DNA from 2 places in the Geobacillus uzenensis genome. Region 1 is predicted to be linked to the other one. Evidence: predicted binding sites of a transcription regulator. Region 1 holds the regulator's gene; the other holds the start of a gene.
What was found. The regulator LexA, encoded in region 1, represses DNA repair genes until DNA is damaged. The targets are predictions, from matches to a motif close to CGAACATATGTTCG.
Positions count from the first base shown of each region.

Region 2: the regulator LexA is predicted to act here: its motif matches at 4,750-4,763, upstream of uvrB (excinuclease ABC subunit UvrB).

Region 1 is NZ_NEWL01000006.1:460,343-468,045, reverse strand. It holds gene hflX (GTPase HflX) at 1-524, shown strand, start outside; gene B9L21_RS09790 (aminotransferase class I/II-fold pyridoxal phosphate-dependent enzyme) at 538-1,809, shown strand; gene B9L21_RS09785 (MerR family transcriptional regulator) at 1,886-2,287, shown strand; gene glnA (type I glutamate--ammonia ligase) at 2,327-3,661, shown strand; gene lexA (transcriptional repressor LexA) at 3,724-4,347, opposite strand; gene yneA (cell division suppressor protein YneA) at 4,505-4,810, shown strand; gene B9L21_RS09765 (recombinase family protein) at 4,840-5,490, shown strand; gene B9L21_RS09760 (DUF896 domain-containing protein) at 5,589-5,819, shown strand; gene tkt (transketolase) at 5,942-7,703, shown strand, end outside.
Region 2 is NZ_NEWL01000001.1:132,284-139,986, forward strand. It holds gene B9L21_RS00580 (pirin family protein) at 1-545, shown strand, start outside; gene B9L21_RS00585 (S41 family peptidase) at 783-2,228, shown strand; gene B9L21_RS00590 (MerR family transcriptional regulator) at 2,509-3,027, opposite strand; gene B9L21_RS00595 (PDZ domain-containing protein) at 3,249-4,421, shown strand; gene B9L21_RS00600 (CsbA family protein) at 4,436-4,657, shown strand; gene uvrB (excinuclease ABC subunit UvrB) at 4,834-6,813, shown strand; gene uvrA (excinuclease ABC subunit UvrA) at 6,821-7,703, shown strand, end outside.

The DNA of each region.
Region 1 (7,703 bases):
GCGGGTATACGGTGCTTCTCACCGATACGGTCGGATTCATTCAAGACTTGCCGACGACGCTTGTCGCTGCGTTTCGCTCAACGCTTGAAGAAGTGAAGGAAGCGGATTTGCTGCTTCATGTCGTCGATTCGTCGCATCCGGATTATGCCGAACATGAGCGCACCGTATCGCGGCTCTTGGCGGAGCTAGGAGCTTCTTCAATTCCGGCCGTCACCGTTTACAATAAAAGCGACCGGCAAACGCCGGAATTTCTCCCGACGACAACCGATGCGATCGTGATGAGCGCGCTCTCGGCCGCCGATGTCGACCGGCTCCGCCGCTTTATCGAAGAAGCGGTGAAACAGCAAATGAGCCGTTATGACGTGTCGATTCCGAGCGGGAAAGGAAAATTGCTCGCCCAGTTAAAAACGGACACGATTTTGCATGAATGGCATTATAATGAACAAGGGGGCACGTACGAGTGTCAAGGGTACGTGCTGCCGACGCACCCGCTCTACGGGGAGCTGCAATCATTTCAACGGTAGAAAGGGTTCATCTATGTTTTGGACACAGTGGAGATACGGAGAAACAATCGCTGCTTTCATCGAAGAAGTTGAAACACAAATTGCGCCGATCCATCGCTTGATCGATGAGCGTGTCGATGAGAACCAATATCGCGTTCTCGACAGTTTCCGCCGCCATCAAGTGAGCGACGGCCACTTCATCCCGTCGACCGGCTACGGTTATGACGATGCGGGCCGTGACACGCTTGACCGCATTTACGCGGACGTATTCGGTGCGGAAGCCGGCCTTGTCCGCCCGCAAATCATTTCCGGCACGCACGCGATCGCCATTGCACTGTTTGGCGTGTTGCGCCCTGGCGATGAATTGCTTTACATCACCGGCGCCCCGTACGATACGCTCGAGGAGATCGTCGGCGTCCGCGGCAGCGGCGTCGGCTCGCTGAAAGAGTTTGGCATTCGTTATCGGAGCGTGCCGCTTACGGCGGACGGGGCCGTTGATTTTCCAACGGTGCGCGCGGCGATGAACGAGCGGACGAAAATGATCGGCATTCAGCGTTCGCGCGGCTATGCGACACGCCCGTCGTTTACGGTCGATGAAATCGCTGAGATGATCGCCTTTGTGAAGGCGGTCAAGCCCGACGTCGTCGTGTTTGTCGACAACTGCTACGGCGAGTTTGTTGAGGAGAAAGAGCCGTGCCATGTCGGCGCCGACCTTATGGCTGGCTCGCTGATCAAAAACCCAGGAGGGGGCTTGGCGAAAACGGGCGGCTATATCGTCGGAAAGCAAAAATACGTCGACGCGTGCGCCTGCCGGATGACCTCACCGGGCATCGGCGCCGAAGTCGGCCCGTCACTGTACAGCCTTCCTGATATGTACCAAGGGTTTTTCCTTGCTCCGCACGTTGTCGGACAGGCGCTCAAAGGGGCGGTGTTCACCGCTGCGCTGCTCGAGCGGATAGGGCTTGAGACGTCGCCGGCATGGGACGCTAAGCGCACCGATCTCGTACAGTCGGTTCGTTTTGACGACCCGGAGCAAATGGTTGCTTTTTGCCAGGCCATTCAAGCGGCTTCCCCGGTGAACGCCCATTTTACCCCGTACCCAGGCGAGATGCCCGGCTACGAGGATAAAGTGATCATGGCCGCGGGCACGTTCGTGCAAGGGGCGAGCATTGAGCTGACGGCAGATGGGCCGCTGCGTCCGCCATATGTCGCATACGTTCAAGGCGGCTTGACGTATTCGCACGTGAAAATCGCTGTTTGTTCAGCCGTTCACCGCTTGCTTGAACAGCAGTTGATTTGTTTGTGAGAAAATGTAACGCTTGATTGACTCGTTTCTTGACATTATGGTAAAATGAAAGTATCAAAAGCGAGGAGGAATTGGCATGAGCAGCCATATTCGTCGTTCCATGCCATTGTTTCCGATTGGGATTGTGATGCAGCTGACGGATCTATCCGCCCGCCAAATCCGCTATTACGAAGAGCACGGCCTCGTCACGCCAGCGCGCACCGAGGGCAACCGGCGGCTGTTTTCACTCAACGACATCGACCGTTTGCTCGAGATTAAAGACTTGATTGACCAAGGCGTAAACCTCGCCGGCATCAAGCAAATTTTCGCCGCCCGGCAAGAAGGGCGCCATGAGCAGCCGGAAAAGGTCGAAAAAGTGGGGAAACCGAAGCTGTCCGACGAGGAGTTGCGCGAGATTTTGCGGACGGAGCTGCTGCAGGCCGGACGGTTTCAGCGCGCATCGCTTCGCCAAGGAGATCTCGCTCGCTTCTTTCACTAATGATGGGAAATGATTTCGGAGCCGGGGAGGAGTTTCAACATGGCAAAATATACGCGCGAAGACATTATGCGCATCGTCAAAGAAGAAAACGTCAAGTACATTCGCCTGCAATTCACCGATATTTTGGGGACGATCAAAAACGTCGAAATCCCGATCAGCCAACTTGAGAAAGCGCTCAATAATAAAATGATGTTTGACGGGTCTTCGATCGAGGGGTTTGTCCGCATCGAAGAATCGGACATGTATTTGTATCCGGATTTGGACACGTTTGTCATCTTCCCGTGGACGTCGGAAAAAGGAAAAGTCGCCCGCTTTATTTGCGACATTTACAATGCGGACGGCACGCCGTTTGAAGGCTGCCCGCGCTACAATTTAAAGCGCGTGTTGAAAGAGATGGAAGCGCTCGGCTTTACGGCGTTCAACTTGGGAGCGGAACCGGAGTTTTTCCTCTTTAAGCTCGATGAAAATGGCCGTCCGACGATGGAACTGAACGACCGCGGCGGCTACTTCGACTTGGCGCCGACCGACTTAGGGGAAAACTGCCGGCGCGATATCGTGCTTGAGCTTGAGGAGATGGGCTTTGAAATTGAAGCGTCGCACCATGAAGTCGCCCCGGGCCAGCACGAGATCGATTTTAAATACGCCCATGCCATCAAAGCATGCGACGACATTCAAACGTTTAAGCTCGTCGTTAAAACGATCGCCCGCAAACATGGGCTGCACGCGACGTTTATGCCGAAGCCGATTTTTGGCATTAACGGTTCGGGAATGCACTGCAACTTGTCGCTGTTCCGCAACAACGAAAACGCCTTTTTTGACCCGAACGGCGATTTGCAGTTGAGCGATACGGCCCGCCAGTTTATCGCCGGCGTGCTGAAGCATGCGCCGAACTTTACAGCGGTGACCAACCCGACGGTCAACTCGTACAAGCGGCTCGTTCCGGGCTATGAGGCGCCATGTTATGTTGCCTGGTCGGCGCGCAACCGCAGCCCGCTTATCCGCATTCCAGCTTCGCGCGGCATGAGCACGCGCATTGAAGTGCGCAGCGTCGATCCGGCGGCGAACCCGTACTTGGCGATGGCTGTGCTGTTGGCAGCCGGGCTTGACGGCATTCGCAACAAGCTCACTCCTCCAGCGCCGGTTGACCGAAACATTTACGTCATGACGAAAGAAGAGCGGCTCGAGGAAGGGATTGTCGATTTGCCGGCAACGCTGATCGAAGCGCTCGACAACTTAAAATCGGACGAGGTGATCGTCCAAGCGCTCGGCAAACATTTATTCGAGCATTTCGTCGAAGCGAAAGAAATCGAGTGGGATATGTATCGGACAACGGTCCATCAATGGGAGTTGGACCAATATATGGAGCTGTACTAATCGAAAAGCTGCCCCGACAAACGGGGCAGCTTTTGTTATGGCGCGCGGCGCCGGCCGGACCCTTAGTCGATCAGGCGATAGACGCCGATCACTTTGCCGAGAATCGTGCAGTCGCGGACGATGATCGGTTCGAGATGGGCGTTTTCCGGCTGCAGGCGGATGTGGTCTTTTTCTTTGAAAAACCGTTTCACTGTTGCTTCGTTTTCCTCCGTCATGGCGACGACGATGTCGCCGTTATTGGCCGACGACTGCTGGCGGACGATCACGTAGTCGCCGTCCAAAATGCCGGCTTCGATCATGCTGTCACCCATCACTTCAAGCATAAACAGCTGTTCCTCGCCGGCCGCGAGCCGTTTCGGCAGCGGGAAATAGTCGTCGATGTTTTCGACGGCAGTGATCGGCTGGCCGGCCGTCACCTTGCCGATCACCGGCACGGAAACGACCTCCTCTTTTTCTCTTTCTTTCGTCAGATCGCTGTCCAAAATTTCAATGGCGCGCGGCTTCGTCGGGTCACGGCGGATGAACCCTTTGCTTTCTAGGCGCGCAAGGTGGCCGTGGACGGTCGAACTCGACGCCAAACCGACTGCTTCCCCGATTTCCCTTACTGACGGGGGATAGCCTTTCGTTTTCACTTCCTGTTTGATAAATTCTAAAATTTGTTGCTGGCGTTTGGACAGTTTCGTCATCCCTTTTCACACCTCTTGCCACATCGTTTGCTTTCATTATAGCATGGGGGGAATAGAAAAACAAACATAAGTTCGAATTTTTTTGTTGACGCAAACAAACGTTCTTGGCTATAATGAAGAAAAAGCGAACACATATTCTAAAAAAAGGGTGGGGGAGATGAAGAAAACGTTGCTGCACTACCTCATTTTTTCATGTTTGCTCACGCTCGTTTTGGCGGGGTTTGTTTATGCCAGCAGCCCGGTTGACAAAAAAGAATACATGACGGTAACGGTCGCTTCCGGCGATACGCTTTGGGGGTTGGCGAAGCAGTATGAGCCGGCGCACGGCTTGTCGCCGGATGAATTTATCCGCTGGGTGGTCGATGTCAATCGTTTGCCGAGCGCGCGCCTCACCGCCGGTGAACAAATCGTCATTCCTGTGTTAAAATCAGAGCAAGACGGCTCATTGGCTGTCAAGCGGTAACAGAAAGAAGGGGGGGATGTGCTTTGGCCATGAAGGCGGTCATTTACTGCCGCGTCAGCACGGATAAAACGGAGCAGGAAACGTCGCTTGTACGGCAGCGCGCCGAACTGGAGAAGCTAGCCAAAGAGTGCGGCTTTGACGTCGTTAAAGTGATCGCCGAGCAGGCGAGCGGCTACGAAGCTGACCGTGACGGGGTGCTCGAGCTGCTTGCGCTTTGTGAAGAAGGGGCGGTCGACGCCTTGCTCATTCAAGATGAAACGCGGCTCGGACGCGGCCATGCGCGCATGGCGGTGCTGCACTGCCTGAAAAAAAGGGGAGTGAAAATATACAGCGCTAGCCACCGCGGGGAGATGCCGCTGTCAGAGGCTGATGAGATGGTGTTGTCGATCATCGCCATCGTCGAGGAGTACCAGCGGAAAATACATAATGCGAAAATTAAGCGCGGCATGCAGCGGGCCATCGCCCGCGGCTACCGTCCGGAGCGGAACTTAACGCGCCGTGGCGAAAACGCCGGGCGCGATCGGATCGAGCTTCCGGTCGAAGAGATCGTCCGCCTGCGCGGGAGCGGCTTGACGTTTGCGGACATCGCCGCGACGCTCCGAAGCTTTGGCTACGCGGCGTCCAAAGCGACTGTCCATCGCCGCTATCAAGAGTATATGGACGAACAGGAACGTCGTTAGGCCGCGCAAGACGGCCAAGGTTTCTCCGTTGCCATTAGCCTGTCCGATCGAATAAGATAAAACAGAATAGCGATGCGACAGATGGGAGAAGATAACCAATGCTTTCGAAACAAAAATTAGCCCGCATCAACGAACTGGCCAAAAAGGCGAAAACGTCCGGCCTGTCGGCGGAAGAAACGATCGAGCAGGCAAAGCTGCGCCGCGAATACATTCAGGCGTTCCGCAAAGCGATGACCGATATGCTTCATACGGTGACGGTCATCGACCCGAACGGCAATGACGTGACGCCAAAAAAATTGAAGGAAAGTCAGCGCCGTCGCCTTCATTAAGCGGCGGGCAAGAAGGGCGGGAGCGCCCTGTTTTTTTCTGACAGTGAAAATATCGTTGTACAAGGAAGTCAATTTTCTATATGATAGTAAGTGACACCATGTTGATGAAAGGGAGGAAAACGATGGCGCATTCGATCGAAGAATTAGCGATTACCACCATTCGAACGCTGTCGATTGACGCGATCGAAAAGGCGAAATCCGGGCACCCCGGCATGCCGATGGGCGCGGCGCCGATGGCGTACACGCTTTGGACGAAATTTATGAACCATAATCCGGCGAACCCAAACTGGTTTAACCGCGACCGGTTTGTCCTGTCAGCGGGACACGGGTCGATGCTGCTTTACAGCTTGCTTCATTTAAGCGGCTACGACGTATCGATGGACGACTTGAAGCAGTTCCGCCAATGGGGAAGCAAAACGCCAGGGCATCCGGAATACGGCCATACGCCGGGAGTGGAAGCGACGACTGGTCCGCTCGGCCAAGGAATCGCAATGGCAGTCGGCATGGCGATGGCCGAACGGCATTTGGCGGCTACATACAACCGCGACGGGTTTGATATAATCGATCATTATACGTACGCCATTTGCGGCGACGGCGATTTAATGGAAGGGGTGGCGAGCGAAGCCGCGTCACTCGCTGGCCATTTGCAGCTTGGCCGCTTGATCGTCCTGTATGACTCGAACGACATCTCCCTAGACGGGGAACTGAATTTGTCGTTCTCAGAAAACGTTGCCCAACGCTTCCAAGCATACGGCTGGCAATATTTGCGCGTCGAAGACGGCAACAACATTGATGAAATCGCCAAAGCGCTTGAAGAGGCGCGGGCTGACCTCAACCGGCCGACGCTCATTGAAGTGAAAACGACGATCGGTTACGGCGCGCCGACAAAAGCGGGCACATCCGGCGTTCACGGCTCTCCGCTCGGCGCTGAAGAGGCGAAACTGACGAAGGAGGCATACCGCTGGACGTTCGCCGAAGATTTCTACGTGCCGGAAGAAGTGTATGCCCATTTCCGGGAAACGGTGCAAGAAGCCGGGGCGAAAAAAGAAGCGGAATGGAACGCACAGCTGGCTGCTTACGAGCAGGCGCATCCAGAGCTGGCCGCCCAGCTGAAGCAGGCGATCGAAGGGAAGCTTCCGGACGGCTGGGAAGCTGCGCTGCCGGTGTATGAAGCCGGAAAAAGCTTGGCGACCCGGTCCTCTTCCGGGGAAGTGATCAACGCCATCGCCAAAGCGGTGCCGCAATTGTTTGGCGGTTCAGCCGACTTGGCAAGCTCGAACAAAACGCTCATCAAAGGCGGCGGCAATTTCCTGCCGGGCAGTTATGAAGGGCGCAACATTTGGTTTGGGGTGCGTGAATTTGCCATGGGAGCGGCGTTAAACGGCATGGCGCTCCATGGTGGGGTGAAAGTGTTCGGCGGCACGTTCTTCGTGTTCTCTGACTATTTACGCCCGGCGATCCGGTTAGCAGCGCTCATGGGATTGCCGGTCACGTATGTGTTGACGCACGACAGCATCGCCGTCGGCGAGGACGGCCCGACGCACGAGCCGATCGAACAGCTCGCTTCCTTAAGGGCGATGCCGAACTTGTCAGTCATCCGACCGGCTGACGCGAACGAAACGGCGGCGGCATGGCGGCTGGCAGTTGAATCGACGGACAAGCCGACCGCGCTCGTTCTGACGCGCCAAGACATACCGACGCTTTCGACAACGGCTGATCTGGCGTATGAAGGCGTGAAAAAAGGCGCCTACGTCGTCTCGCCGGCGAAAAACGGCGCTCCCGAGGCGCTGCTCTTGGCGACCGGATCGGAAGTCAGCTTGGCGGTAAAAGCGCAAGAAGCGCTCGCCGCTGAAGGAATTCACGTTTCCGTCGTCAGCATGCCAT
Region 2 (7,703 bases), on a different contig from region 1:
GCGCTCACCCGCACCGGGAGATGGAAATTGTGTCGATCGTGTTGAAAGGGTACTTGCAACATGAAGACAGCACCGGGCATAAGGCCGTAACGACGTTTGGTGGTGTGCAGCGGATGTCTGCCGGCACCGGCATCGTTCACTCGGAAGTGAATCCGTCGGCGACCGAAGAAGTGAACTTTTTGCAGCTTTGGTTTTTGCCGGAAGAACACGGGTTAACGCCTTCGTACGAGCGGACCGAGTTTCCGGTCGAGAAGATGAAAAATGCGCTGCTGCCGGTCGTGGCCAAACAGCCTTCTTCGCCGGGGATTGCTCATATTCACCAAGATGTAACGATTTACTTGTCTGACTTAGAGAGAGGGAACGAACTGACGTTTACCCAGCCAGAGGAACGGAAAATCTTTGTCTTTGTCATTGATGGCGATTTGACATTACAAGGTGATGCTTTATTGCAGACGCGCGATGCAGCCCGCATAACGGAAACGCCGGCGCTTCGCTTGTCGACGAACGAAGGAGCGCGGTTCATGCTCATTGACTTGCCAAACTAAAACGTAAAGGAGGGGCATCTTTCGCCAATGCGGCGGGGATGCCTCTTTTTTCCGTGTCCGTATGAGTTGAGAAATCAAAAACGAGCGTGTAAACTAATAGCAGGGATGGACGGCGGTTCCCCTATGGCGAGAACGGGGAAGCATACTCAGTACAAGCCTGACATATGATGGAGATAAGGGCATGGCACGGCGTTAGGCGGTGCTTTTCCTTTATGTACAGGGTGAGGAGGAAACAACGTGAAAAAAACGACGACGGCCGCATTGATGGCCATATCGATGCTCATCGGGGCCGGCGGGACGTATGCTGGCTTGCAGCTGGCCGGCGGGGCGGAGGACAGTCCGATGTCAGCGGTCATGTCCGCTGAACCGTCCAAAGTAACAAACGATAACGAAGAGATGAAAAAAATCCGCCAGGCGTATGAGCTGATCAAAAGCCGGTACGTGGAAAAGGTCGATGAGGAACAATTGACGGAAGGCGCCATTCAAGGCATGATTGGCACGCTTGATGATCCATATTCCGTCTACATGGATGCGGAAACGACCGAACAGTTTAATGAGTCGCTCGACTCGTCATTTGAAGGGATCGGCGCTGAAGTAAGCATGATCGACGGGAAAGTGACGATCGTCGCGCCGATTAAAAACTCACCGGCAGAAAAAGCGGGACTGAAACCGAACGACCAAATTTTGCGCGTGAACGGGGAAAGCCTTGAAGGGCTCGATTTGTATGAGGCGGTGCTGAAAATCCGCGGCAAAAAAGGGACGACGGTGGAGCTTGAGATTCTCCGCCCAGGCGCGAAACATGTCATGAAAGTCAAAGTCGTCCGTGACGAAATCCCAATCGAAACGGTGTATGAGGCGGTCAAAACGCATGACGGCAAAAAGGCCGGCTACTTGCAAATTACGTCGTTTTCGGAAAACACGGCCGCTGACTTTAAAAAGAAATTGGCGAAGCTTGAAAACGAAAAAATCGACGGGCTTATTATCGACGTACGCGGCAATCCAGGCGGCTATTTGCAAAGCGTCGAGGAAATTTTAAAAGAGCTCGTCCCGAAACAGAAACCGTATGTGCAAATTGAAGAGCGCGATGGCGACAAACAAAAATTTTATTCTGAGTTAACGGTGAAAAAACCGTATCCGATCGTTGTGCTCATCGACCAAGGCAGCGCGTCGGCGTCAGAAATTTTAGCCGGCGCGATGAAGGAAGCAGGCGGCTATAAGCTCGTCGGCGAGACGACGTTCGGCAAAGGGACGGTGCAGCAGGCCATCCCGATGGGCGACGGCAGCAACATTAAGCTGACGCTCTACAAATGGTTGACGCCGGATGGACATTGGATTCATAAAAAAGGAATCAAGCCGGATGTGGCGGTTGCGCAGCCTGAGTTTTTCCACGTCACTCCGCTCCATGTGGAAAAACCGTTCGCGTATGATATGAATGATGAACAAATTGCCAGCGCGCAAAAAATGTTAAAAGGGCTCGGGTTTGACCCGGGTCGTACGGACGGCTACTTCAGCAAAGAAACGGAAACAGCGGTGAAAGCATTCCAAAAAGCAAATCAGCTCCCGGCCACCGGACGGATCGATGAAACGACGGCTGACGTACTGCAAGCGAAAATTATGGAAGCGATCCGCGACCCGAAGCACGACGTACAGTTGAAAGCAGCATTAGATGTGTTATTCCCATAAACAGCGTCGGAGCTCCCAGCCTAGGGGGCTCTTTTCTATGAACATCCCGCGCCGGCGAGCGGTGATTTTCATCCCCGGTTGGAGGGCAAACCATTTTCTATGAGCATGCGCGCACCTTGATCCGTCGCCGTTACGTTTCGGGGAAAGCAAACGTTGCCCATAGAACGTTTCGCCGGACATGCGTCTTTCTTATGCCGCTGTCATGGGGATGTCCGGATGGAGCGCGAACGTTTTTTGCCAAAAAAAAAAACGCCCTGCACAGGGCGGAACGCCTGGGACGTCAAGCAAACAACCCCATCACCCGCCCGAGACCGCGCCGTTTCCGCTTTGGTTCGTCCGGTGTTTCATGGGAGGAAGGCGGCCGATTGTTCAGCTGCTGTTCGAGACGGGCGACAAGCTGCTCGAGGGCGGTGAGGCGGGCAGTGATTTCTTCCATTTCCCGGCGGTGATGAAGAAGCTGAATCGAAACAACGTCATCCGCTTTTTGTTCTAATTGTTGTTCGAGTTGATCAAGGCGCGAGGCTACCCGGGTTAATTGTGGTTCGACATATCCTTGAAACAAAGCGTCAATGGGAACGTTCCGCGGCGGTGTCGAGGGACGGTCAGGTGCCGGAGGCGCTTCGAGTGCCGCGCCTTGTTCAAATTTGACCCGTTCGAGCAAGGCGACTGTTTTTTCATCAAACAAATAGTGGCCAGCTTCGTTTTTCCGCAGCGGAATGTCATATTTCCGCACCCAGCGTTGAACCGTTTTCGGCGAGACTCCAAGTCGGGCGGCGACATCGGCTGTTTTTAATTCCATCGTTCCACTCCTCCTTTTTCATCTTCTGTTATATCCTTTTTCGATCTCCATTGAAAATCCTGCCTAGCCGACAAAACTAGTGCCGATTCGGCAAAGAAAGTGGAAAATGGCGCAAATTCGCCATAAGCGGCAAAAAAGATTACAACAGGCATGGGATTTGTCGTTGCCATTTGGTAGAATAGAAGATAAAGACTCGTGAACGAAGCAAGGGGGGGAAGCGGATGGCAGCATGGGGGTTGGAACTGCTTGAAGGCATCGCGGCCGTATGGCGGCAGCCGCTCCTTTATTATGGCGTCTTTTTAGCGATTGTCGCCGGCTGGCGGCGGATGAAGCGGGAGCGCCGTGACTTTCATGTGCGCATCCATCATCCGTGGCAAGAATGGCGCGGGCTCTGGACATGGGGATGGGCAGCCGGCGCGGTGTTGTCCGCGGCGGCGATCATCGTTGGGATCGCGTTGCCGCGCGAGGCGGTGTGGATGGTGACCGCGCTGACCGTTGTCATCGGCTTAACGATGGAGGCGCGCCTATTGTCGCCGGCGTATACGGTTGGCGGTGCGCTCGTGCTGCTCGGTTTAGCCGGGCCAAGCGGGATGGTGGGCCGCATATTCCCCGATGGCGCAACGGCGGGGACGTCTTTGACTTTGTTGCTTGTGCTGCTGCTGTTGGCGGAAGGATGGCTCATCCTCCGCTCGCGGAACGGGGCCGTCTCACCGCAGCTGGCCAAAAGCAAGCGGGGGATGACAGTCGGCATGCAATGGGCGCAGCGCTTTTGGTTTGTGCCGCTCGTGCTCCCGGTATCCGGCGGTGCGCTGCCGCCGGCCTCGTGGTGGCCGCTTCTTCCGGCCGGGGACGGGTATTCATTTTGGCTTGTGCCGTTTCTTCTCGGCTTTTCGCAACGCCGGCAGCACATCATGCCGCCGGAAGCGGCGCGGGAGGAGGGACGGCGTGTGCTTCGGCTTGCGCTTCTTGTCACTCTGCCGGCTGTTTTTAGCGTGTGGTACGCACCGCTGGCGTTTGTCGCAGGAGTTATGGCGATCGTCGGCCGCGAGTGGATCGCTTTTTCCGGGCACCGCGATGACCGCGCCCGCCCGCCCCGTTTCGCCCGCCATTCGCAAGGGCTGGTGATCGTCGGCGTGCTCCCCGGCTCGAAAGCGGAGAAAATGGGGCTGCAAATCGGAGAAATCATTATGAAAGCGAATGGCGTCCCCGTGCGGACGGAGGCGGAGTTTTACGAAGCGCTGCAGCGCAACCGGGCGTTTTGTAAGCTTGATGTTGTCGGGCATAACGGCGAAGTCCGCTTTGTCCAAGGGGCGTTGTATGAAGATGAGCACCATGAGCTGGGCTTGCTGTTTGTGCGCAATCGGGACGCGTCGGCGTCCGAAGCTGTTTCGTAAAGGAGACTGAGCATATGTGGTTTCTCGCGGCACTCATCATTCCGTGCCTGCTTGTCTTGTTGTTTACCCGGGTGACTTATAACCGATACATCGCGTTGTTATTGACGATCGCGTTGCTTGTCGCTTCGTATGTCAAAGGGTATACGGACGAACTGCATGAAATTGTCGCCGATATTGCATCGACGATCACCGGCTTCTTGTTGGCCGGACGGATGTTGGACAATTTGAAGAAGTGACGGACAGGCGGGCCTCGAAGCGGCCCGCTTTTTCACGTTCTGTACGCAGGCAAACGAAGAGGGAGCAATGGAAATCGCTGCGTTGATTGGCACGAATATCAGTTCGCGTTTTTTGTGCATCTGCCAAGGGGATGTGATACAATGGGGAGAGACGGATCGGAGAGGGAGGAGAAACGGTGGACGACCGTTTTCAATTAGTGTCATCGTATCAACCGCAAGGCGATCAGCCGCAGGCGATTGAACAATTGGTTGACGGTTTAATGCGCGGAGTGAAGCACCAAACGCTGCTCGGGGCGACGGGAACGGGCAAAACGTTCACCATCTCGAACGTCATCGCCCAAGTGAACAAGCCGACGCTTGTGATCGCCCATAACAAAACGCTCGCTGGACAGTTGTACAGCGAGCTGAAGGAGTTTTTCCCGTACAACGCCGTCGAATACTTTGTCAGCTACTACGACTATTATCAGCCGGAAGCGTATGTGCCGCAAACGGATACGTATATTGAAAAAGATGCGAAAATTAACGACGAGATCGATAAATTGCGGCACTCGGCGACATCGGCGCTGTTTGAGCGGCGGGACGTCATCATCGTCGCCAGCGTGTCGTGCATTTACGGCTTAGGGTCGCCGGAAGAATACCGCGAGCTTGTCGTTTCGCTGCGCGTCGGCATGGAGATCGAGCGCAACACGTTGCTGCGGCGGTTGGTCGATATCCAGTACGACCGCAATGATATCGACTTCCGGCGCGGCACGTTTCGCGTCCGCGGCGATGTCGTCGAGATTTTTCCGGCGTCGCGCGATGAGCATTGCATCCGCGTCGAGTTTTTTGGCGATGAAATCGACCGCATTCGCGAAGTCGACGCCTTGACCGGTGAAGTGCTCGGCGAGCGTGAGCACGTCGCCATTTTCCCGGCGTCGCACTTTGTCACGCGCGAGGAGAAAATGCGGCTTGCGATTCAAAACATCGAACAAGAGCTCGAGGAGCGACTTGCCGAGCTGCGCGAACAAGGAAAGCTGTTAGAAGCGCAGCGGCTCGAGCAACGGACGCGCTATGACCTTGAAATGATGCGCGAAATGGGCTTTTGTTCCGGAATCGAAAACTACTCGCGCCATTTGGCGCTCCGACCGCCGGGTTCAACGCCGTATACGCTGCTTGACTATTTTCCGGACGATTTTTTGATCATCATCGATGAATCGCACGTCACGCTGCCGCAGCTGCGCGGCATGTACAACGGCGACCGGGCGCGCAAGCAAGTGCTCGTCGACCATGGCTTTCGCCTGCCGTCGGCGCTCGATAACCGTCCGCTTACCTTTGAAGAGTTCGAGCAAAAAATCAACCAAATTATTTATGTCTCCGCGACGCCGGGGCCGTATGAGCTTGAACATAGCCCGGGTGTGGTTGAACAAATCATCCGCCCGACCGGGCTTCTCGATCCGACGATTGACGTTCGTCCGATCGCCGGGCAAATTGACGATTTGATCGGGGAAATTCGCGAACGCGTTGAGCGGAACGAGCGGACATTGGTGACGACGCTGACGAAAAAAATGGCGGAAGATTTAACGGATTACTTAAAAGAGGCGGGATTGAAAGTCGCCTATTTGCATTCGGAAATTAAAACGCTTGAGCGCATTGAAATCATCCGTGATTTGCGGCTTGGCAAATATGATGTGTTAGTCGGCATCAACTTGCTTCGCGAAGGGCTCGATATTCCGGAAGTGTCGCTTGTCGCCATTTTGGACGCCGACAAAGAAGGATTTTTGCGTTCGGAGCGCTCGCTCATCCAGACGATCGGCCGCGCGGCGCGCAACGCGAACGGCCATGTGATCATGTACGCCGATACGGTGACGAAATCGATGGAAATCGCCATTCAAGAGACGAAGCGGCGCCGGGCGATTCAAGAGGAATACAACCGCAAACATGGCATCGTGCCGCGCACGATCCAAAAGGAGATTCGCGATGTGATCCGCGCGACGTATGCGGCCGAAGAAACGGAAACGTACGAGGCGAAGCCGGCGGCCGCCAGCATGACAAAACAAGAACGGGAAGCGCTCATCCGCCAGCTGGAAGCGGAGATGAAAGAAGCGGCCAAAGCGCTCGACTTCGAGCGGGCCGCCCAGCTGCGCGATGCGATTTTCGAGTTGAAAGCGGAAGGATGATGGCCGGGTGAACGGAACGGATAAAATTATCGTCAAAGGGGCGCGTGCCCATAACTTAAAAAACATTGACGTTGAAATCCCGCGCGGACAGCTCGTTGTGTTGACCGGGTTGTCTGGGTCGGGCAAGTCGTCGTTGGCGTTTGACACGATTTACGCGGAAGGGCAGCGGCGCTACGTCGAGTCGCTATCGGCGTACGCCCGCCAGTTTTTAGGACAGATGGACAAACCGGATGTCGATGCGATCGAAGGGCTGTCGCCGGCCATTTCGATCGACCAAAAAACGACGAGCCGCAACCCGCGCTCCACGGTCGGCACGGTGACGGAAATTTACGATTATTTGCGGCTGCTGTTCGCCCGCATCGGCCGGCCGTTCTGCCCGACGCACGGCATCGAAATTCAATCGCAGACGATCGAGCAAATGGTCGACCGGCTGCTCGCGTACCCGGAGCGGACGAAAATGCAAATTCTTGCTCCGATCGTCTCGGGAAGAAAAGGGACGCATGCGAAAGTGCTTGACGATATCCGCAAGCAAGGGTATGTGCGCGTCCGCATTGACGGCGAGATGCGCGAGTTGACCGAAGACATTGAGCTGGAAAAAAACAAAAAACATTCGATTGATGTCATCGTCGACCGGATCGTGATCAAAGACGGCATCACATCAAGGCTCGCCGATTCGCTGGAGACGGCATTGAAGCTCGCGGACGGCAAAGTGATCGTTGACGTCGTCGGCCAGGAGGAGCTGTTGTTCAGCGAAAAGCACGCCTGCCCGTATTGCGGCTTTTCGATCGGGGAGCTTGAGCCGCGCCTGTTTTCGTTCAACAGCCCGTTTGGCGCCTGTCCGGACTGCGACGGGCTCGGGGTGAAGCTCGAAGTCGATCCGGACCTTATCA